2 regions of the uncultured Agathobaculum sp. genome follow, and region 2 is predicted to be linked to the other one. Evidence: predicted binding sites of a transcription regulator. Region 2 holds the regulator's gene; the other holds the start of a gene.
What was found. The regulator Rex, encoded in region 2, represses fermentation and respiration genes when NADH is low (regulators of the CRP and FNR family bind a similar motif). The targets are predictions, from matches to a motif close to ATTGTTAANNNNTTAACAAT.
Positions count from the first base shown of each region.

Region 1: a site for Rex is predicted at 5,050-5,069, ahead of ABGT74_RS08515 (acetyl-CoA C-acetyltransferase). Genes of this name have one in related genera too.

Region 1 is NZ_CAWVCU010000094.1:3,710-15,016, reverse strand. Features, by position in the region: gene ABGT74_RS08535 (4-hydroxybutyrate dehydrogenase) at 274-1,455, shown strand; gene ABGT74_RS08530 (4-hydroxyphenylacetate 3-hydroxylase family protein) at 1,583-3,034, shown strand; gene ABGT74_RS08525 (hypothetical protein) at 3,122-3,388, shown strand; gene ABGT74_RS08520 (CoA-transferase) at 3,438-5,006, shown strand; gene ABGT74_RS08515 (acetyl-CoA C-acetyltransferase) at 5,187-6,374, shown strand; gene ABGT74_RS08510 (enoyl-CoA hydratase-related protein) at 6,500-7,315, shown strand; gene ABGT74_RS08505 (3-hydroxyacyl-CoA dehydrogenase NAD-binding domain-containing protein) at 7,357-8,226, shown strand; gene ABGT74_RS08500 (nucleoside recognition domain-containing protein) at 8,396-8,914, opposite strand; gene ABGT74_RS08495 (nucleoside recognition domain-containing protein) at 9,058-9,642, opposite strand; gene ABGT74_RS08490 (AbrB/MazE/SpoVT family DNA-binding domain-containing protein) at 9,733-9,975, shown strand; gene ABGT74_RS08485 (sporulation transcriptional regulator SpoIIID) at 10,004-10,300, opposite strand; gene ABGT74_RS08480 (TetR/AcrR family transcriptional regulator) at 10,441-11,016, opposite strand; gene ABGT74_RS08475 (sodium ion-translocating decarboxylase subunit beta) at 11,178-11,307, opposite strand, start outside.
Region 2 is NZ_CAWVCU010000001.1:181-11,487, reverse strand. Features, by position in the region: gene polA (DNA polymerase I) at 1-1,935, shown strand, start outside; gene ABGT74_RS00065 (low molecular weight protein arginine phosphatase) at 1,967-2,398, shown strand; gene rimI (ribosomal protein S18-alanine N-acetyltransferase) at 2,395-2,829, shown strand; gene ABGT74_RS00055 (GNAT family N-acetyltransferase) at 2,826-3,302, shown strand; gene ABGT74_RS00050 (hypothetical protein) at 3,299-3,508, shown strand; gene tsaD (tRNA (adenosine(37)-N6)-threonylcarbamoyltransferase complex transferase subunit TsaD) at 3,526-4,551, shown strand; gene ABGT74_RS00040 (aconitate hydratase) at 4,766-6,688, shown strand; gene ABGT74_RS00035 (isocitrate/isopropylmalate family dehydrogenase) at 6,797-7,954, shown strand; gene ABGT74_RS00030 (redox-sensing transcriptional repressor Rex) at 7,994-8,632, shown strand; gene ABGT74_RS00025 (helix-turn-helix domain-containing protein) at 9,015-9,350, opposite strand; gene ABGT74_RS00020 (NAD(P)H-dependent oxidoreductase) at 9,454-10,014, shown strand; gene ABGT74_RS00015 (sigma-70 family RNA polymerase sigma factor) at 10,062-10,508, shown strand; gene ABGT74_RS00010 (helix-turn-helix domain-containing protein) at 10,498-10,698, shown strand; gene ABGT74_RS00005 (hypothetical protein) at 11,034-11,252, shown strand.

The DNA.
Region 1 (11,307 bases), on a different contig from region 2:
GTTCTTACAAAAGCTTTTCAGCACTTTCCACCAACTCCCCATTTACAAAACCTTATAAATACGATAAAATAATCCCGTATTACAAAATGCGGGATTTTTTATTGTCTTTTTGTACAGGAACGCTTGGTTATTTTTTGATGATTTTTTTGTTTGTTTGTGTTGAAGTTGTGGCATGGATTTGCTACAATAAAAGCACAGGACAAATCTGTCCTGCCAAAGATGTAAAAGCCCGCACGGCCTTTTATAAATTTTTAGAATGGAGATGTATCAATTATGGCTATGGATGCTTTCAGCGCCTCCCTGATGCAGGACAAGAGAGAGATCATCATCGCCCCGACCATTTACAAGTTTGCAAACTTCGGTGATTTCGCCGCAGAGTTCAAGCTTGGCGAGCGCGATGTTGTCCTGACCAACGAATTCATCTACAAGCCCTTCATGGAAGAGCTTGGCCTGAAGAGCAAGTTTGTTTTCCAGGAGAAGTTCGGCGCAGGCGAGCCTTCCGAAGCAATGATCGAAACCATGTACGAGGCCATTCCGTATGATTCCTATGACCGCGTTATCGCTGTTGGCGGCGGCGCTATCATGGACCTGTGCAAGCTGCTCGGCTGCAAGCGCCCGTCCTCTGTACATGAGCTGTACTTCAAGCGCGAGCCCGTTGTACATGAGAAGGAAGTTATCGCTATCCCGACCACCTGCGGCACCGGTTCCGAAGTAACCAACATCTCGGTTGCAATCGTTAAGGACGAGAAGGACGGCAAGCTGACCGGCGGCGAGACCAAGCTCGGTCTGGTTTCCGATGACATCATCCCGAACAAGGTTTGCCTGGTTCCGGATCTGCTCAAGACCCTGCCCTACAAGCCGTTCGCTGCTTCCGCAATCGACGCGCTCATCCACGCAACCGAGTCCTTCCTGTCCCCGCACCGCAAGACCGTTACCTCCGAGATGTACTCGGTCAAGGCGGCTGAGATGATTCTGGAAGGCTTCCGCCGCATCGCGCTGGAAGGCCCGGACGCTCGCATGGATTATCTGGGCGAGTTCGTTACCGCTTCCCTGTTTGCCGGCATCGCATTCCTGAAGGCTGGCTGCGCAACCGTACACGGCATGTCCTTCCCGCTCGGCGGCACCTATCATGTCCCGCACGGCGAATCCAACTACGCTCTGTTCGGCAAGATCCTTGAGCTGTACAACGAGTACGAGCCGAACGGCGAGCTGGGCAAGTTCAAGGAAATCGTTGCGCGTTGCCTGGGCTGCACCAAGGACGACGCTCTGCGCACGCTGAACGTCACCCTCGAGAAGGTTCTCCCGCTCAAGCCGCTGCATGAGTACGGCTTCAAGGAAGAGGACATCAAGAGCTTCCCCGTATCGGTAGAGGCAAATCAGCAGCGTCTGATCACCAACTCCTACCGTCCGTGGAGCATCGAACTGAGCGAGCGCGTATACCGCGAGTGCTTCTGATTTCTGTAAGCGTTTCGCCTGAACAGGGCGGGGACCCCCGCGTTCCCCGCCCTGTTTTTTCTTAGAAGGTATGTTTGCCGCGCACCGGCAAACCCTTGTGAAAGTTTGAAAAGAGAAAGGATACTTGATCGCTATGATGACCAAAGACCAGTACATTGAGTCCTTGCGCAAGCTCAAGCTCAATCTGTATATGTTCGGTGAAAAGGTGGAGAATCCTGTAGATAACCCGATCATCCGCCCCTCGCTTAACTCCTTCGCAGCTACCTATGAGCTGGCAGAGGATCCCCAGTACGAAGACCTGATGACCGCAACCAGCCATATCTCTGGCAAGAAGATCAACCGCTTCACCCACATGCATCAGTCCACCGACGACCTCATTAAGAAGGTCAAGATGCAGCGTCTGCTCGGCCAGAAGACGGCTGCCTGCTTCCAGCGCTGCGTTGGTATGGACGCAATGAACGCCGTATTCTCCTCCACCTATGAGATCGACGAGGCCTGCGGCACCAAGTATCACGAGAACTTCGTCAAGTTCCTCACCCGTGTACAGGACGAGGACCTCGCAGTTGACGGCGCAATGACCGACGTTAAGGGCGATCGTTCTCTGGCTCCGTCCAAGCAGGCCGACCCCGACCTGTTCCTGCACGTTGTTGAGCGCACCGCCGACGGCGTATACGTCACCGGCGCCAAGGCACACCAGACCGGCTTTGTAAACTCTCACGAAGTGCTGGTTATGCCGACCATCTCCATGCGCGAGGGCGACGAGGATTACGCAATCTCCTTTGCGGTTCCGACCGACTCCGAAGGCATCACGCTGATCTACGGCCGTCAGTCCTGCGACACCCGCAAGACCGAAGAGTACAACGACATCGACGTGGGCAACAAGGTTTACGGCGGTCACGAAGTGCTGGTCATCTTTGACCATGTGTTCGTTCCGAACGACCGCATCTTCCTCAACGGCGAAGTGAAGTTCGCCGGCATGATCGTTGAGCGTTTCGCTGGCTATCATCGTCAGTCCTACGGCGGCTGCAAGGTCGGCGTTGGCGACGTGCTGATCGGCGCGACTGCACTGGCGGGCGAGATGGCTGGCTCTGCCAAGGCATCCCACGTCAAGGATAAGCTGATCGAAATGACCCACCTGAACGAGACCCTGTACTGCTGCGGCATAGCGTGCTCTTCGCAGGGCACCAAGACCAAGGCGGGCAACTACCTGATCGACCTGCTGCTGGCGAACGTCTGCAAGCAGAACGTCACCCGCTTCCCGTACGAGATCGCGCGTCTGGCGCAGGATTTGGCAGGTGGCCTGATGGTGACCCAGCCTTCTGAGGCCGACTACCGCAACCCGGTTCTCAAGCCCTACATTGAGAAGTACCTCAAGGGCGTAGCTTCCGTTCCGACCGAGGACCGCATGCGCGTACTGCGTTTGATTGAAAATATGACGATGGGCACTGCTGCTGTCGGCTACCTGCCGGAGTCCATGCATGGCGCAGGTTCGCCCCAGGCTCAGCGCATCATGATTGCCCGTCAGTCCAATCTGGAAATGAAGAAGGAACTGGCGAAGAAGATTGCTCGTATCCAGTAATCTCTGAGCATTGCATAGGCACTCATGGAGCACCCGTGGGTGCCTATGTTTGCAATTTCACTTCAGCCAAAGGAGGCTCAACGCACCATGCTGCGCTGCACTGTTAAATTCTGCGGCGGCTGTAATCCGCGCTATGACCGCGGAGAAGTCTATCAAACCGTGCGCACCTCCCTTGCGGACGTCGCCGCATTTTCCTATCCGGAGGACGGCGTCCATTACGACGCACTGCTGATTATCCGCGGCTGCACCGGCTGCCCCTATCTGTACGAGGAGATCGACGCGGACCACCGCATCATCATCGACTCGGCCGACGGCATCGAGGAAGCCATCCGGACGATCCGGCAACTCGCGTAGATTGAACGGCCGCGTCAAGCGCCCGTTATTCTGAGGAGGATGATAGAACATGAAGAAAGTAAGCATTATCTCGGCGGAGGAGGCCGCGCTCAAGGTTCAGGACGGCGACACGATCGCCACCGGCGGCTTTGTCAGCTGTGCCTGCCCGGAAACCCTGTCCAAGGCGCTGGAGAAGCGTTTCCTTGAGACCGGCCATCCGAACAACCTGACCCTGTTCTTTGCAGCCGGTCAGGGCCACCGCGACGGCACCGGCGGCGACCACTACGGCCATGAGGGCATGGTCAAGCGCGTCATCGGCGGCCACTGGGACCGCGCACCGCGTCTGGGCGAACTGGCACTGAACAACAAGATCGAAGCCTACAACCTGCCGCAGGGCGTTATTTCGCACATGTATCGCGATATCGCTGCGCACAACATCGGCACCATCACCCACGTTGGTCTGAAGACCTTTGCCGACCCGCGCAACGGCGGCGGCAAGCTCAATGACGTGACCAAGGAAGATCTGGTCAAGATCGTCAACATCGAGGGTCAGGATCGCCTGCTGTACAAGGGCTTCCCGATCAACGTAGTTTTCCTGCGCGCGTCCTACTGCGACGAATACGGCAACTGCACCGTACATAGAGAGATCGGCCCGCTGGACGTTACGGCTATGGCACAGGCGTGCAAGAACTCGGGCGGCAAGGTTATTGTACAGGTCGAAAAGATCGTACAGGGCGGCTCGCTCGACCCGAAGCTGGTTGCCATCCCGGGCATCTATGTTGACTCGGTCGTTGTCGGCTCGGACGAAGAGAATATGCAGTGCCTCGGCATGCCGTACGACGGCGCGCTGACCGGCGAATTCCGCATCCCGGTGGACGCAATCCCGCCCATCCCGATGGATGCTAAGAAGATCATCGCCCGCCGTGCAGCGATGGAGCTGCCGCAGGACGCGATTGTCAACCTCGGTACCGGCGCACCGGAGAAGATCGCGAACGTCGCGGCGGAAGAGGGTATCTCAGACAAGATGACCCTGACCGTTGAGGCTGGCTCGATCGCAGGCGTGCCCTACGGCGGCACCCAGTTCGGCGCGGCTGCCAACGCCATGTGCATCATCCCGCACAATGTACAGTTTGACTTCTATCAGGGCGGTGGCCTTGATGTTGCGTTCCTCGGCCTTGCTGAGACTGCACCCAACGGCGACCTGAACGTTTCCAAGTTCGGCACCCGTCTGGCCGGTGCAGGCGGCTTCATCGACATCACACAGAACGCAAAGAAGGTCGTTTACTGCGGCACCTTCACCGCCAAGGGCCTCAAGACCGCCTGCGAGGACGGCAAGCTTGTCATCACGCAGGAAGGCGCGAAGAAGAAGTTCGTCAATCAGGTGGAGCACATCACCTTCTCCGGCGATTACGCCAACGAAGTGCACCAGCCTGTCCTGTACATCACCGAGCGCGCCGTGTTCGAGCTGCGTCCGGAAGGCGTCACCCTCATTGAGATCGCGCCGGGCATCGACCTGCAGACACAGGTGCTCGACCAGATGGAATTCGAGCCCAAGATTGCTTACCAGCCGGACGGCTCGATCAAGCTGATGGACGCCCGCATCTTCCGCGACGAGCTGATGGGCTTGGCGAACGATTAAGTTCCGATTTTTTCTGTGTGAGTGTTGTGCAGATGTTGGGTATATTGTTAATCGTTTAACAAACTTTCGTAAAACCCCTTGCAATTCTCCACACTTTTGATAAAATATTAACGAACTCGAAAGAGACACCAAACTGCACCGGTGCGTCCGGTGCCAGAGAAGAAAAGGAGTAACAGCCAAATGAACGTTTACATCTGTTCCGCTGCCCGTACCGCTATCGGCACTTATGGCGGCACCCTCCGCGACGTACCTGCCGCTCAGCTCGGTATTGCTGCTGCCAACGCTGCTGTTGAACGCGCTGGCGTTGACAAGGCCGCTATCGACGAATGCCTGTTCGGTCAGGTATTGCAGGGCGGCGTTGGTCAGAACGTAGCCCGTCAGGTATCTCTCGGTATCGGCATGCCGCTTGAGACCCCTGCCATGACCCTCAACAAGGTTTGCGCATCCTCTATGCGTGCGATCTCTCTGGGCTCTCAGATCATCCGCTCCGGCGAGGATCAGATGATGCTGGTCGGCGGCTGCGAGTCCATGTCCGGCGCACCGTATATCTCCCGCAACATGCGCTGGGGCGCTCGCATGAACGACGTGAAGTTCGTTGATATGATGGTTTACGACGGCGTATTCGACGTATTTAACCAGTATCACATGGGCATCACCGCGGAAAACGTTGCCGAGAAGTACGGCATCACCCGCGAGATGCAGGACCAGATCGGCTATGAGTCCCAGATGAAGGCTGCCAAGGCGATCGCAGACGGCCGCTTCAAGGACGAGATCGTTCCGATCGAGGTCAAGAAGAAGAAAGAAACCATTATCTTTGATACCGACGAGCACTGCCGTCCGCAGACCACTCTCGAGGGTCTGGCAAAGCTGCGCCCGGCCTTCAAGAAGGACGGCACGGTTACCGCAGGCAACGCTTCCGGCATCAACGATGCAGGCGCAGCGATGATCATCGCGTCTGAGGATTTCGTCAAGGCACACGGCCTCAAGCCGCTGGCTAAGATCCGCTCCTTCGGCTCTGTCGGCTGCGATCCGGCTATCATGGGCATCGGCCCGATCGAGTCCACCCGTCAGGCTCTGAAGCGCGCTGGTCTGACCGTTGCTGACCTCGACCTGGTCGAGTCCAACGAGGCGTTTGCTGCGCAGGCTGCTGCGGTTAACCGCGAGCTCGGCTTCGACATGGATAAGGTCAACGTCAACGGCGGTGCAATCGCTCTGGGTCACCCGATCGGTGCAGCAGGCTGCCGTATCACCACCACCCTGCTCCACGAGATGATCAAGCGCGACCTGACCATCGGCCTTGCCACCATGTGCATCGGCGGCGGCATGGGCGAAGCGCTGATCGTAGAGCGCGACGAGCTCTGCAAGTAATCACCGGCAGACAGCTTTTCGCACCCTCTCCGCATTGATTCCTGTAATTTGAACGAGTATCCGTCAGGCTGCACAGCTCTGACGGATACCGGTTCGTCAGAATGATTGAAAGGAAGTCTTTATCAATGACTGATGTAGTAGTTGAGAAAAAAGGCCATGTAGCGGTCGTCAAGATCGAGCACATGAAGGCGATGAACGCGCTTTCCACCGACATGTATGCGCAGCTGGAAGAGGCGTTTGACGAAGTCGGCAAAATGGACGACGTTTACTGCGTAATCCTGACCGGCTCCTCCACCGTTAACAAGAAGGGCAAGACGGTCAACTCCTTCGTCGCTGGCGCTGACATCGCGCAGATGTCCACCATGACGGTTGAAGAAGGCAAGTTCTTCGGCAACGACTCCAACCGTGTCTGCTGGAAGATTGAGAACTTCAAGCGCCCGGTCATTGCAGCGATCAACGGCTTCTGCCTCGGCGGCGGCTGCGAGCTGGCAATGAGCTGTGACATCCGTCTGGCATCCGACAATGCACTGTTCGGCCAGCCGGAAGTTGGTCTGGGCATCACCCCGGGCTGCGGCGGCACCCAGCGTCTGGCTCGCATCGTTGGTCTGGGCAAGGCCAAGGAGCTGATCTACACGGCTCGCGGCAACTACACCGCTCAGCAGGCGCTTGAGATGGGTCTGGTCAACTACGTATATCCGCTGGAAAACCTGATGGACGAAGCCATGAAGCTGGCAGAAGAGATCGCGTCCCAGGCTCCGATTGCGGTTGCTCTGTGCAAGGAAGCCATCAATGTCGGCATGCAGACTGACCTGAATTCCGCTCTGAAGTTCGAGGGCAACGTATTCGGTCAGTGCTTCGCTACCGAGGATCAGAAGTACGGCATGGCTTACTTCCTCGACAAGAACAAGGAGAAGCCTGCAAAGGAATTCAAGAACAAGTAAGCGTTTTTGTGAATTGATAAGAGTGAGAGAGAGGTTATAATATCATGAAAGTTTGTGTATTCGGCGCCGGCAACATGGGTGCGCGCATTGCAGAAGTATTCCTGACCAACGGTCACGATGTCACCATGATTGACATCAAGCAGGAGTTCCTCGATCGCGGTGTCAAGACGATCACCAATGACCTGTCCTTCATGGTAAAGAAGGAGAAGATCACCGAGGAGCACAAGAACGAGCTGCTGGCTGGTCTTAAGACCTCTGTTGACCGCAAGGCTGCTGCTGATGCTGACTTCGTTATGGAAGTTATCCTCGAGCGCATGGATCTGAAGAAAGAACTGCTGGCTGAGCTGGATGAGATCTGCCCGGCACACACCATTTTCGCAACCAACACCTCTGCTCTGTCCCCGACCGAGCTGGCGGCTTCCGTCAAGCGTTCGGATAAGGTCATCGGCTGCCACTTCTTCAACCCGGCCCAGATCATGAAGCTGGTTGAGGTAACCCGTGCGATCCAGACTTCGGATGAAACCTTCAAGACCGCATTTGATCTGATGGCTTCTCTGGGCAAGACCCCGGTTGCTGTACAGGAAGGCCCGGGCTTTGTTGTAAACCGCATCCTGATCCCGATGATGAACGAAGCTATGGGCATCGTTGCGGATGGCATTACTTCCCCGGCAGACGTCGATATCGCAATGCAGCTGGGCGCTGGCATGAAGTCCGGCCCGCTCCACACCGCTGACCTGGTTGGCCACGACGTTAACCTGGCGATCATGGAGACCCTGTACCGTGAGACCGGCGACCCGAAGTACCGTCCGCATCCGCTGATGCGCAAGATGGTTCGCGCTGGCTGGCTGGGCGTCAAGACCGGCAAGGGCTTCTTCGAATACGACGAATACGGCAAGGAAATCGTGAAGTAACCTGTTTATACAAGCAGAGGCTACTGTGCAAAACGCACAGTAGCCTCTTTTTTCTTTCGATTTTTTTGTTGGTTTATCCACATTTATCGTTTTCTTCTAACATTTGTTTGGCAAAATCAACAAATTTTGCAGCAATCTATGGCATTTCTCGAACAAACAGGATATAATATTAAATATCTGGGAAATAACATTTTACCAATGCGGCTGAGGCGGCAAAAGCTGCCAAATCCGCACATAATGCGGCCGGAATAGCGTAGCGCATTTTCTTTAATCCCAAGTGTCCACCATAAATGCTGATGGTATAAAAACTGGTTTCAGAGGCACCCAGCATCACTGCTGCAACCCGGCCAATATAGCTGTCCGGCCCATATCGCCCAATCAGCTCACTGCCCAGCGCAAGGCCTCCGCCGCCGCTGATCGGTTTGAGCAAAGCCAGCGCCACGCAGTCTTTGGGAATGCCAAATGCACCAAACAGCGGTGCAAGCCATCCCGCCGCCAAATCAATTGCACCGGATGCCCGCAGCATGTAGACTACGGTCAGCATCCCCACCAGCGTAGGCAAAATGCTCACAGCTGTGTGCAACCCTTTTTGTGCCCCGCGCAGGAATACCGGGAACACATCCACCTGTTTATACAATGCGTATAAGCCAATTGCTGCGAGCAGCAGCGGGATCAGTGTTGCCTGCACAACTTTTCTACGCGCTCCTTTCCATCATTTTTGACGTTAATTTCAAATTTTGGAAAATAATTTTGGAAATAACAGGTAATTCGACATCTTTTGTGTCCGCTTTATGTAATAATACAAATTGTAATCCAACCAAACATTTCCTTCTATTTTTCCGCACGGAACCAGGGCCGCATCAGTCTTCCGCTGAGCAGCACCACCGCCACTGAAAAAATGGACGCGCCCCAAACCGGCAGCATGATGTCAAACGGCGATGAAGCGCCGCAAGCTGCCCGTACAGCCGCCACAGTAGAAGGAATCAACTGGATGGATGCAGTGTTCAAGGTAATCAATGTCAAGACGGTATCCGGCGAACCGCGTCGCCCCTCCAACGTATAGAGCCGATCTGCGGCACGTAGACCGAGTGGTGTGGCCGCATTGGATAGCCCCAACAGGTTTGCCGCAACATTCGCGCTGACTGCCTCCATGGCTTCACGGTCTGCCGATGCTTTTCCAAACAGCGGACGCAGCAACGGCATCAACATACGGGACAGCTTTTCCGCTAGGCCGGAAGCCTGTACCAACTCCATAATGCCGCTCCAGAAGCACATCAGGCCGGCAATGCTGATGATGAGTGTGACCGCTTCCCCGGCCCCGGTGCCGACCGCTGTCGTCACGGCATCCAGTCTTCCGGTGAACGCGCCGCAAATCAGCGCCAAAACCAGAAATGCAACCCAAATGGCGGATAGCATCCGCACAATCCCCCTCTCTGTCCAAGCTCCCCCAGCGGGGTTTTGGTGATACAAGATTCGACTGAAAAGAAATGAAGGAGTGTTTCACACATGAAGTCTACCGGTATTGTCCGAAAAGTGGATGAACTTGGCCGTATCGTACTGCCTATCGAATTGCGCCGTACGATGAACATAGATGTCAAGGATGCCCTGGAGATTTACGTAGACGGCGATCAGATTGTTCTGAAGAAATATGAGCCGTCCTGCATCTTCTGCGGTAACGCAAAGGATATCATCCATTACAAGGGTAAAAACGTATGTGCGTCCTGTGCGCAAGAACTCAAGCTGCTCTAATACCAGCACTCTACAGCCATCCCACTTCTCAGGGATGGCTGTTTTTTGATGCCATCCTTCTGGTCTGCTCACTCGCAGCCTGCGCCCGATATTTCTCCCGCGTTGCCATACCGCCGCGAATATGCCGCTCCTCCTTATTCGTTTGCAAAACGGCCTGTACTTGCTCGTACAGCACCGCATTGAGCTTTTTCAGGCGTGTGGTAATATCCTTATGTACCGTTGATTTGGACACGCCAAATTGCGCCGCAGTCTGCCGTACCGTCGCTCCCTCCTGAATCATATATTGTGCCAGCCGGATTGTACGCTCCTCTGGTAAGCCTTTCACCGTCGTCCCCCCTGACCTGTTGACGCTTTCATTACTCTCAGTCTATGCGCCATTCAGACCGTATAGAACGCGGCTTCTGTGGTTTGTCGTATCGCTGCAATCACATGCGTCATCGAAAAAGCAAAAACAATGCGCTGCTCTTACTTGAGCAGCGCATTGATGCCATTGGTATGATATTCCACCAGCCGATTGAGATTCATGCGTACCTCACGCGGCCGAACACGGTTTTTAAGAATCTGTACTGTGCCGTCGATCAGGTTGCGGGCCATGATCTGCGCGATCAGCAGACTATTGTCCTCGTCCGCCAGTAGCGGCGCAGTCTTGGCCGCCAGCATATCGATCATGCTTTTGCGAAGATCCTCATACCGCGTGCCGTGAGACTGCTCCATAATGAGCAGCAGACCGTACTTTTCCGCCAACAACAGCGAAATGACCTCTTCTGTCAGCAGCACCTGATATTCGCGCTGACCGGTACGCGGATCGAAACGCTTATCCTTAAACCGCAGAATCAGCTTTTTCAGACCTGCTGCCGCACCGTCGGTCAATTCGTAAAACAATTCCTCTTTGTTCTTAAAGTAATGATACAAGTTGCTCTTACTAATATTGACCTTATCCGCAATCATTTGCAGAGAAGTGCGGTCATAGCCCCGCTGCAAAAACAAATGCTGTGCTTCCAACAAAATCTTATGCCGAAGCTCATCCTTTAATACCTGCACAATAAAGACCACCCGTTCATTTCTTGCTTTTATTATAGCATTTCTGACTTTTTTGTCAATAATCGGGCGGTTCCTTCCTGCTTTTGATACAACACCCAAGAGGACAAAAAGAAAAAGGACGTCGGATAACCGACGCCCTTTCGCTTTTTTCGAACGCTATTTTATGCACCGAAAACCTTGAGCATAAAGCCCGCAGCCACGGCAGAACCGATTACGCCGGCCACATTCGGACCCATGGCGTGCATCAGCAGGAAGTTGGCCGGATTGGCCTTCTGCCCTTCCACCTGCGAC
Region 2 (11,307 bases):
GGCGAGCAGTCCGCACGGGACAGCTATTGGCTGGCAACGATCGACCGCAATGCGCCGCTCGAACTGGATGTGGAAAACCTGCCCGAAGCTCAGCCTGATGAAGCGTCGCTATATGACTTGCTGACGCGGCTGGAATTTAAGAATTTCATCAAACGGCTGAATTTGAGCGGCGAACAGGCTGCACCGCGGCTGCCCGAGGTACAGGTGCGGCGCGTGACGCAGGCAGCGGAAGCGTTTGCCCTGCTCGATGCGCAGACCGCGACCGATCGGGTATTTGCTGTGCTGGGCGAGACGCTGCGCGCGGCTTGTTTATTGGATGGGGAAACGGCATCCGTGCTGTTTGCAGATGATTTTGCGGAAAACGAGTGGGACGACCTGCTGCGCCGCCTGTTTGACGGCTCGATCGAGCTGGTGCTGCACGATGCCAAGCCGGTTGCGGCTGCGCTGCTCACGCGCGGTATCGCGCCCGATGGCATTCGGTTTGACACCTGCATCGCGGCGTATGTGCTCGATCCGACGCAGTCGGGCTATGATCTGCCGCGCGTGGCGCTGGCTTATTGTAACACCGAACTGCCTGCGCTCGATCTGGATGACCCGTCGGCGGTCTCGCCGCTCGGCGGACAGGACGCGACCGCTGCGGCCTGTGCGCAGCATGCGGTAGCGATCCGCGCGATTTATGCGGAGGCGGCGGAGCAGATTGAACAGCTGGGTATGCGCAAATTATATTATGAAATTGAGCTGCCGCTCTTGCGCGTGCTGGCGGAGATGGAGGTGCTCGGCTGTGCGGTCGAGCCGGACGCACTCCGCGCTTTCGGGGACAAGCTGGATGCGCGCATCCGCGAATTGACCCAGCAGATTTATCACGATGCGGACGGTGAGTTTAACATCAACAGTCCCAAACAGCTGGGTGAGGTGCTGTTTGAAAAGCTGCATCTTCCCGCGCCGAAAAAGACCAAGACCGGGTATTCGACCAATGTGGAAGTGCTCGAGCGCATCGCGGGCGATCACCCGATCGTGCCGCGCATTCTGGAGTACCGTCAGCTGAGCAAGCTGAAGAGCACCTATGTCGAGGGGCTTCTCAAGGTCATCAGCCCCAAGGACGGCCGTATCCACACGCATTTCCAGCAGACCGTCACCGCAACCGGACGCCTGTCTTCGACCGATCCCAATTTGCAGAATATTCCGGTGCGTACCGAGTTGGGGCGTGAGCTGCGCCGCATGTTTGTCGCGCCGGACGACGACCATGTGCTGATCGACGCAGACTATTCACAGATTGAGCTGCGTGTGCTCGCGCATATCTCGCAGGATGCGCACATGATCGAAGCGTTCCGCTCGGGGCAGGACATTCACGCCGCGACCGCAGCCAAGGTGTATCATGTGCCGCTGGAGGAGGTCACGCCGCAGATGCGCTCCTCGTGCAAAGCGGTCAACTTTGGCATTGTGTACGGCATTTCGGATTTTTCGCTGGCACAGGATATCGGCGTGACCCGCAAGGAGGCGGGTGAGTTCATCCGCACTTATTTGGCCACCTATCCGGGCGTTGCCAAATATATGGACGATATCAAGGCGAGTGCTAAGGAAAACGGCTATGTGACCACACTGTTTGGCCGTCGCCGCGCATTACCTGAGCTGCAAAGCCGCAACTTTAACATCCGCTCATTCGGTGAGCGTGTAGCGATGAACACGCCCATTCAGGGCACGGCGGCGGATATCATCAAAATTGCGATGATTCGCGTGCGCGACCGCCTGCTGCGGGAGGGGCTGGAAAGCCGCTTGATTTTGCAGGTGCACGACGAGTTGATTCTGGAAGCGCCTAAATCCGAGCAGGAGACGGCCATGCAGCTGCTGCGTGAGGAGATGGAAGCGGCATTCGCAATGGATGCGCCGCTGGTTGCGGAAGCCAAGGCGGGGCACAGTTGGTACGACACAAAATAATTTTGTTGGAACCTGACAGGAGAGAATTTGGATGGATACAATCATCTTTATTTGCACGGGCAACACCTGCCGTTCTCCGATGGCAGAGGGGCTGTTCCGTGCGCATGGCGGCGAGGAGCAGACCGGACTTGCCGCCGCGTCCGCTGGGCTGTTCACGCAGGACGGTCTGCCTGCGTCGGACAACGCTGTGACAGCGGCAAAGGAACTGGGCGCGGATATTTCCGCGCACCGTTCGCGTGTGCTGACGCACGAGATGGCGCAAAGCGCGCGCTATTTGGTGTGCATGACGGGCGCACATTACGACCGCGTATGCGAATTGTTCCCGGACTGCGCGGACAAGGTGTTCACGCTGACCCAGCGCGACGTATCCGACCCGTTTGGCGGCGACCTTGACACTTACCGCCGCGCGGCATCTGAGATCGACGAGGGCGTGCGCAGCATCATCGGGAGACTCGGCGCATGACGGTCGTACCGATGGCGGAGCGCCATCTGACGGCACTGGAAGCAATCGAAAACGCGTGCTTTCACGCGCCTTGGAGCGAAAAAATGCTGCGGGAGGAGCTTGGCAAGGGCATTTTCCTCGTGGCCGAGCGGGACGGACAGGCAGTCGGCTATGTCGGCTGTCAGACCGTGCTGGATGAAGGATACATCACCAATGTTGCGGTGTCGCCGGACTGCCGCAGGCAGGGCATCGCTCGCGCGCTGATTGCGGAACTGACTGACGAGGCGCGTGCGCAGGCACTGGCATTTGTCACGCTCGAAGTGCGTGCATCCAATGTGCCCGCGATTGCGCTGTATGAGAGCGCGGGCTTTGTTCGTGTTGGCGTGCGTAAGAATTTTTACACTGTGCCGACTGAGGATGCGGTGCTGATGACCCTGTTTCTGAAGGAGTGATACGCATAGAGATTCGGTTTGTTGACGCGGAAAACGCGGATTTTCTGGCGCTCGTGCAGCAGCTGGACGAGTACTATTTTCAAGTAGTGGGTGAAGTGCATCGACGTTATGCCAAATACAACGACCCGCACTTGCTGGATGCGCGCATGGTGGCTTGCGTGGATGGCAAGGCGGCAGGCTGCGGCGCGTGGAAAAAAATCGACGCGGAAACCGCGGAAATCAAGCGCATTTTCGTTTCTCCAGCTTTCCGGCGGAAGGGCGTTGCCAGTGCGCTGATTCGTGCGCTGGAGCAGGATGCTGCCGCACATGGTTATGCACGCGCAATTTTGGAGACCGCCCGCACGACCGATGATTCGGCGGCGCTGTATCATAAGCTGGGCTTCCGCGAAATAGCCTACTACGGCAGTCCCGCAGGCGCGGAAAACTGCCGCTGTTTTGAAAAAACGCTTTCGGTCGAGGAGGGTCAGGCATGATTGTGTTTCTGGCGTTTTGCCTGATCGGAACGGTGATGTGTGCCTGTGTGTTCGCCCATGCGCTGTGCGATGCGCTGCGCGCAGTACAGGGCGGCGGAGATCCAAAAGCGCAGGTTGTGCGCCTGCAGGTGAGCCTAAGCGGCGCGTTGCTGCTGCCGATCGCAGCGGTGATTCGGGTGCTGCTTTTTGTGACATATTCATTTTGACGGGTGGTTATCAACGCATGAGAATTTTGGCTATCGAGTCCTCCTGTGATGAAACGGCAGCAGCCGTCATCGAGGACGGACGGAACATTCTTTCCAGTGTGGTGGATACGCAGATCGAAACGCACGCGCTGTACGGTGGCGTGGTGCCGGAAATTGCCTCGCGCCGCCATATGGAGGCGGTCGTGCGCGTGACCGAGCAGGCGCTGTCGGACGCTAAGATGGACAAACATGAGGTGGACGCAGTCGCGGCGACCTGTGCGCCGGGCTTGATTGGCGCGCTGCTGGTCGGTGCAAATTTCGGCAAGTCGCTGGCTTTTGCGCTGAACAAGCCGTTTATTCCGGTGCATCACATTCGCGGGCATATCGCGGCGACTTATTTGGCGTATCCCGATCTCAAGCCGCCGTTTTTGACGCTGATTGCGTCGGGCGGGCACAGTGAGATTGTCATGGTGCGCGATTATACGGATTTTGATATCCTTGGCGGTACGCGGGACGACGCGGCGGGTGAGGCCTTCGATAAGGTCGCGCGCGTGCTCGGCGTGGGCTATCCGGGCGGGCCGAAAATCGACAAGCTTGCGCAGGAGGGCGATCCGACACGCTACAAGCTGCCGGATTCGCACATCAAGGACGCGCCGCTCGATTTTTCTTTCTCCGGGTTAAAAACAGCAGTTATTAACCTTGCGCACAATGCCGAGCAGAAGGGCGAGGCGATTGACAAAAACGATTTGGCAGCTTCGTTCTGCGCGGCGGTCGTGCGCACGTTGGTACCGCGGCTGGAGCAGGCAGTCCATCAGACGCACGCGCGGCGCGTGGTATGCGCGGGCGGTGTGGCGGCAAACTCTTTCCTGCGCGCAGCGCTCGGTGAGATGGCAAAACGCACGCATACCCAGCTGTATCTGCCGCCGCTGAATCTGTGCGGTGACAATGCTGCGATGATCGGCAGTCAGGCGTATTTCGAGTATCTTGCAGGCAACACAGGCACGACCTTGCAAAATGCTTTCGCCACTGCGGAGATCGGTGAGAATATTTGTGAAAAGCGATAGGGGAAAAGGGCTTTTCAAAACAGGCATATTGTTGTAAAATAGAAGTGGTCTTTGCGCTGCAAAGGCCACTTCTGTTTTGTTTTTGGGCACGGCGCGTTTTGCGCGCCGTGGAGAAGGCTGTGGAAGCCGCAACCGCCCGTCCCTGCATCGGGATGGGGCGCGGGGCGCAGAAAACGCCGCGCGTGTGGGACATAAAGGAGCGAAGGAAACACAAATGGGTATGACAATTGCGCAGAAAATCCTGAAAGCGCATCTGGTGGACGGCGAGATGGTACAGGGGCAGGAAATCGGCCTCAAGATCGACCAGACGCTGACGCAGGACGCGACCGGCACGATGGCCTATCTGCAATTCGAGGCGATGGGCGTCGATCAGGTCAAGACCGAGCGGTCGGTTGCCTACATTGACCACAACACCCTGCAGTCCGGCTTCGAAAACGCGGACGACCACAAATATATCGGCTCGGTCGCGAAAAAGCACGGTATCTACTATTCCAAGGCGGGCAACGGTATCTGCCATCAGGTGCACCTCGAGCGCTTCGGCGCGCCGGGCAAGACGCTGATCGGCTCGGACAGCCACACCCCGACCGGCGGCGGCATTGGCATGCTTGCATTTGGCGCGGGCGGTCTGGATGTTGCGGTCGCGATGGGCGGCGGTGCATATTACATCCCGATGCCTAAGATGGTACGTGTCAATCTGACGGGCAAGCTGTCTCCGTGGGTGTCGGCGAAGGATGTTATTCTGGACGTGCTGTGCCAGATGACCGTCAAGGGCGGCGTCGGCAAGATCGTGGAGTACGCAGGCGAAGGCGTCAAGACCCTGTCCGTACCGGAGCGCGCGACCATCACGAACATGGGCGCGGAGCTGGGCGCGACGACTTCGATTTTTCCGTCCGACGAGGAGACAAAAAAGTTCCTTGAGGCGCAAGGGCGCGGCGATGTATGGGTAGAGCTGTCCTCCGACCCGGATGCGGTTTACGACGAGGAGTATACGGTCGATCTGTCCGCGCTTGAGCCGCTGGCCGCGATGCCGCATATGCCGGACAACGTAAAGAAGGTGTCCGAGATCGGTGCAATCAAGGTCAATCAGTGCTGCATTGGCTCGTGCACCAACTCTTCTTATTACGATATGATGAAGGTCGCGGCCATTTTGAAGGGCAAGGCCGTTCATCCGGACGTTTCGCTGACCATCAGCCCGGGTTCTAAGCAGGTGTTCAATATGCTCGCGCAGAACGGTGCGCTGGCAGACATCATTTCCGCGGGGGCACGCATTCTGGAATGCGCCTGCGGCCCCTGCATCGGCATGGGCCAGTCGCCGGAGTCCGCAGGTGTCTCCCTGCGCACCTTCAACCGCAATTTTGAGGGCCGTTCGGGCACGCAGGACGCGCAGATCTATCTGGTGTCGCCTGAAGTTGCGGCGGCGAGCGCGCTGGCTGGCGTGCTGACCGACCCGCGCACGCTGGGCGAGATGCCGGAAATCCAGATGCCCGAGCACTTTGTCATCAACGATAATCTGATCGTAAAGCCTGCGGAAAATCCGGACGAGGTGGAGGTCGTGCGCGGCCCCAACATCAAGCCGTTCCCGCTGGGTAAGGCGCTGGAAGCAAGCTATACGGGCAAGGTCGTGCTCAAGACCGAGGACAACATCACGACCGACCACATCCTGCCGGCAGGAGCAAAGCTGCTGCCGTATCGCTCGAATGTGCCGTATTATTCCAACTACTGCTTCATCAATGTTGACCCGGAGTTCCCGGCACGCTGCAAGGAGCAGGGCGGCGGCATCATCGTAGGCGGCGCAAACTATGGTCAGGGTTCGTCGCGTGAGCACGCGGCGCTCGTTCCGCTGTATCTGGGTGTGAAGGCGGTGCTGTGCAAGTCGTTTGCACGCATCCACAAGGCAAATCTGGTCAACTCCGGCATCCTGCCGCTGACCTTTGCAAACCCGGCAGATTATGACGAAATCAGCCTGTTGGATGAGATTTCTCTGCCGAATGTGCTGGAAGAAATGAAAAATGGCCAGCAGGTCACTATTGTGTGCGGCGGCAGAACGTTCAAGGCGGACTGCGAGGTTTCCGACCGCCAGCGCGGCGCGCTGCTCGCGGGCGGCACGCTCAACTACGCCAAGCAGAACGCGCAGTAAAACAATAGACAGGCCAGAGAGGACAGGACTTGCCCTCTCTGACTTGCTTTCTTGACAGTAGACGAAATTTTTGTTAAAATAATATCAATTCAGTGGGAGGACAGAACTATGTCTATCGACCAGAAGATCCTGGATCAGTTTGAAGCAGTCGTCGAAAGCCAGCGCAAGCGTATTGCGGATATGAAGGCGCAGGACGACTTTATTGATTATTCCAAACTCGATAAGCTTGTCATCGGCGTATGCGGCGGCGACGGCATCGGCCCGATGATCACCGGCATGGCGCAGCACGCGCTGGAGACACTGCTGGCGGACAAGGTGAAAGTAGGCAAAGTGGAGTTCCGCGTGATCGACGGTCTGACCATCGAGCGCCGTGCCGAGCTTGGCTGCGCGATCCCGCCCGATGTGATGGAAGAGCTCAAGCAGTGCCATGCGATTCTGAAGGGGCCGACCACGACCCCGCGCAAGGGCGATCCGTGGCCGAATGTGGAGTCTGCAAACGTGGCGATGCGCAAGGCGCTCGACCTGTTTGCCAACGTGCGCCCGGTCAAGGTGCCTGAACTTGGCATCGACTGGACGTTCTATCGTGAAAACACCGAAGGCGGGTATGCTGTCGGTTCGCAGGGCATGCAGATCGACGATGACCTGTTCCTGGATTTCACGGTTGCCACCTCGCAGGGCTGCGAGCGTATTGCCCGTCTGGCATTCGACTATGCACGTAAGACCGGCAAGAACCGCGTTTCCTGCGTCACCAAGGCGAATATCATCAAAACGACTGACGGCAAGTTCCTCGATACCTGCCAGAAGGTCGCAAAGGAGTATCCGGAAGTCGAGTTCGACGACTGGTATATCGACATCATGACCGCAAAGCTGCTGGACGACAAGCGCCGTCGCGACTTTAAGGTGGTCGTGCTGCCCAACCTGTACGGCGATATCATCACCGATGAGGCCGCTGAGATTCAGGGCGGCGTCGGTACGGCAGGTTCGGCGAACATTGGTAAGCGTTACGCGATGTTCGAGGCGATCCACGGTTCGGCACCGCGCATGGTGCAGGAAGGCCGTGCAAAGTACGCTGACCCGTCGTCCGTGCTGCGTGCATCGGTCATGCTGCTGGAGCATATCGGCGAGATCGAACTGGCGAAAAAGCTCGACCGTGCACTGGATATCTGCATGTTTGAAGAGAAAAAAGTGGTCGTTACCGGTCGGGATACCGGCGCGACTGCACAGGAATTTACGGATTACGTGCTGGATACCATCGCGAAGCTGTAATTGTTGCATATCGCAATTTAAGGAAGAAGGAGAGAGCCTGTGGAACGAAAGCAAGAGGTTTCCAAAGCGGTCATTCAGCGGTTGCCGCGCTATTACCGGAATATCTGTGAACTGAAGGCTGAAGGTGTGCAGCGCATCTCCTCGCGTGCGCTGGCAGAGCGCATGGGATTAACGGCTTCACAAATCCGGCAGGATTTTAACTGTTTCGGTGGCTTCGGACAGCAGGGCTATGGCTACAATATTGATAAGCTGATGGAGGAATTGGGGTCTATTCTCGGCCTCCGTGCAGGCCGCACAGCGATTTTGCTGGGCGCCGGCAATCTGGGCCGGGCGCTGCTCAATAACTTTGATTTTTCCGCCAGCGGCTTTAAGCTGCTTTGCGCGTTTGATGCCAATCCTGAACTGAAAGGAAAAGCATTTGGCGGGTATTCCGTGCGCAGCAGCGATGATTTACCGTCGTTTATCGCAGCGCACAAGCCGGATGTGGCGGTTCTCACCATCCCGCGGAAAAATGCGCCTGAAATTGCGCGGGAACTGGTCGATCAAGGCATCCGTGGCTTGTGGAACTTCACGGGAGAAGATCTCCACTTGGGCGGCTTGGGAGTACCAGTGGAAAATGTCCATCTGTCCGATAGCTTGATGACACTGTGCCACTTGGTCAGTACAACAGAAGAATAAAAAAGAAACGGCCAATAAGGTAGCTACGCATAAAACAGTATCAACCACAAACTGAAACAGGGTAGCTGCCATACGGAGTGTAGAAGAAAGACGAGCAAGAAGCGATTGTTTCTTGCTCGTCTTTTTCGTTCTGTTACGCAATAGAACGCCATTTTCGAGGGTGCGAGTATAAAACCCTTACCCACCTCTGTTTTGCACGCTCAAAGCTGCATAAAATCAAAGGATTTTTACCCCTAAATGCGAACATAGACTATGATAAATTGAGGGCGAAAGCGGTTTACTGCTTTCGCCCTCTTGATTACTCACAAGCAAGGACAGAAACAGCCGTCAAGGACGCGAAGCGTGAAGTTTATCCTTGACGGCTGTTTCTGGCTTTGCTACTCTACTTGCCCTTGTGTTCTTCTCCCCATACACATAATTGGTCTAATATTTTCATAAGCGATTGCCCTTTGTCTGATAAACTATACTCCACCTTTGGGGGGATTTGCGGGTATTCTTTTCGGATTATCAAATCGTCCTTTTCTAATTCCTTTAGGGAAGTGCTTAAAGTCTTATGCGAAATGGATTTGATGTACCGCTTCAATTCATTGTACCTTACGATTTCAAACTCCATCAGACAGTACAGGATTACCATTTTATATTTCCCACTAATCAGCGACAGGGCATAGCTAAATCCAGTATCTTCAAAGTTGGATTTTTCAATATAGTCCTTGAACATTTACACTCTCCTTTAGGTTAGTATCTAACAAAAATGTGCGTACTTTATTTTTAGGGTATGTGTTGCTATAATTATAGCATAAACTTTTGGAGGTGTAAATCACATGAGCAAAAAAATATGTATCTTGAACGGAAGCCCCCGCCCTACTGGGAACACCAAAGAATTGATTAAGCGTTTTACCAAGGGAGCAGAGGCAGCAGGACACGAAGTAACCTGTTTTGATTTGCAGAAAATGGATATTCATGGCTGCTTGGGCTGCTGCAAAGGCGGAAAGGATGAAGCCTGTCCATGCGTTCAGAAAGATGACATGACACAAATCTATCCGGCGTACCGAAATGCGGATGTTGTCGTGTTAGCTTCCCCTATGTATTATTGGGGGATTAGCGGTCAACTAAAGAGTGCTTTTGACCGCCTGTTTGCCGTAGCGGAATTAACGCCGAACTATGAAAACCCAAAGAAAGATTGCGTCCTGCTTATGGCTGCGGAAGGAAATACCGAGAGCAACTTTGCCCCTGTTCGGGCTTTCTATGAGGGATTGACTTCCCATCTGGGGTGGAAAAATATCGGCGTTGTGTATGCCGGCGGCAATATGGACATTGGGGATATTTTGAGCAAGTCGGAACAGCTTGAGGAAGCGGAGAAATTAGGCAACTCCATTTCTTAAATTATTGGAGCAACTGCTATCTTTCGTGAGAGGAAAGGGGGATTATTTTGAATTGCACAAAAGAATACAAAGAGCATATTGAATACACATTTCACGCTTTCTGCAAGATCGTCATTCATCATGCGGCGATTACGGCAGCAAGGACAGCAGGACGAAAGCAAAAGCATGAAATATCCCTCGAATACCTTGCAGAAGAAAAGCACTATCCATTTGCTACCGAGGACGAGTATTTCAAAGCACCAGAGCAATACGAAGAATACCCTGTGTCCTTCTGCGGCGATACAGTCATATTTTATAATGGCTTGCTTGCAAAAGCCCTTTCCCGATTGCCGCGGCAGGAACAGGAAATGATTTACTTGTCCTTTTTCCAGCGTGTTCCACAGCATGAAATCGGCAGACGCTATCAATGCAGCCGCAGCGCGGCGGGCTATCATATCCGCAAATCCCTGCGGCAGCTTCAAACGGAAATGGGGGAAGCGGCGCATGAGGAATAGAAAACTTCTCCCCTATGAAACAATCGTACAAGCTACCAGTGGAGAGCCGGAAGCGGTTCATGCCGTACTTTCCCACTACGCCGGATATATCCGCTACCGCGCCCGTTCTTTTGGAAATTCTAACTCAGACATAGAGGACTATATCCAAACAAAGCTGATTGAAAGCCTGTTCAAATTTCGCTTTCTCTAAACGAAAAACGCAAGACGACTACATAGCCCATGAAAACCGCTGCAACTCCAAAGTCGCAGCGGTTTTTTGCATTTTCTCGAAAAAATTTCTCAAAAACTTTGGCAAAACCGCATTGTCCGGTGTTGTATATAGTGAGGGAAGAAACGCAACAAATCCCCCTTATCAAGACGGATAATCTTTGAGAGAATTTTCAGAGGGTTTGGGACACTTCCCAACAAGCAATTTTCAACCGATACGCCGCAGGCGAGAGGGCGAAAATACGGAAAAGGGTACTCTTTTCCTATGCTTGCTATTCAACTATTCACTCTATCAAACAAGGAAAGGACGGGAACGGAATGGAAAGGAAGCGAATTATCAAAAATGGGCATATCGTGGTAAAAAATCCGCTGTATCAAGAGCTGCCGAAGCGTGAAGTCATTATCAAGTCCGGCAGGACAAGCTACCGCTTTACAGGCAGCTATGACGGAAAGCGTGCGTTACCGAGCAAGGTTTTACGCCTTATGGAGCAGGAAAGTTTACAAAAAGAGGTTGATAAAAAGGACGGGAGCCGATAAAATGAGTACATACAATCCTGTATGGCAGACTGCCCGCCGACGAAAGGAGAAAACT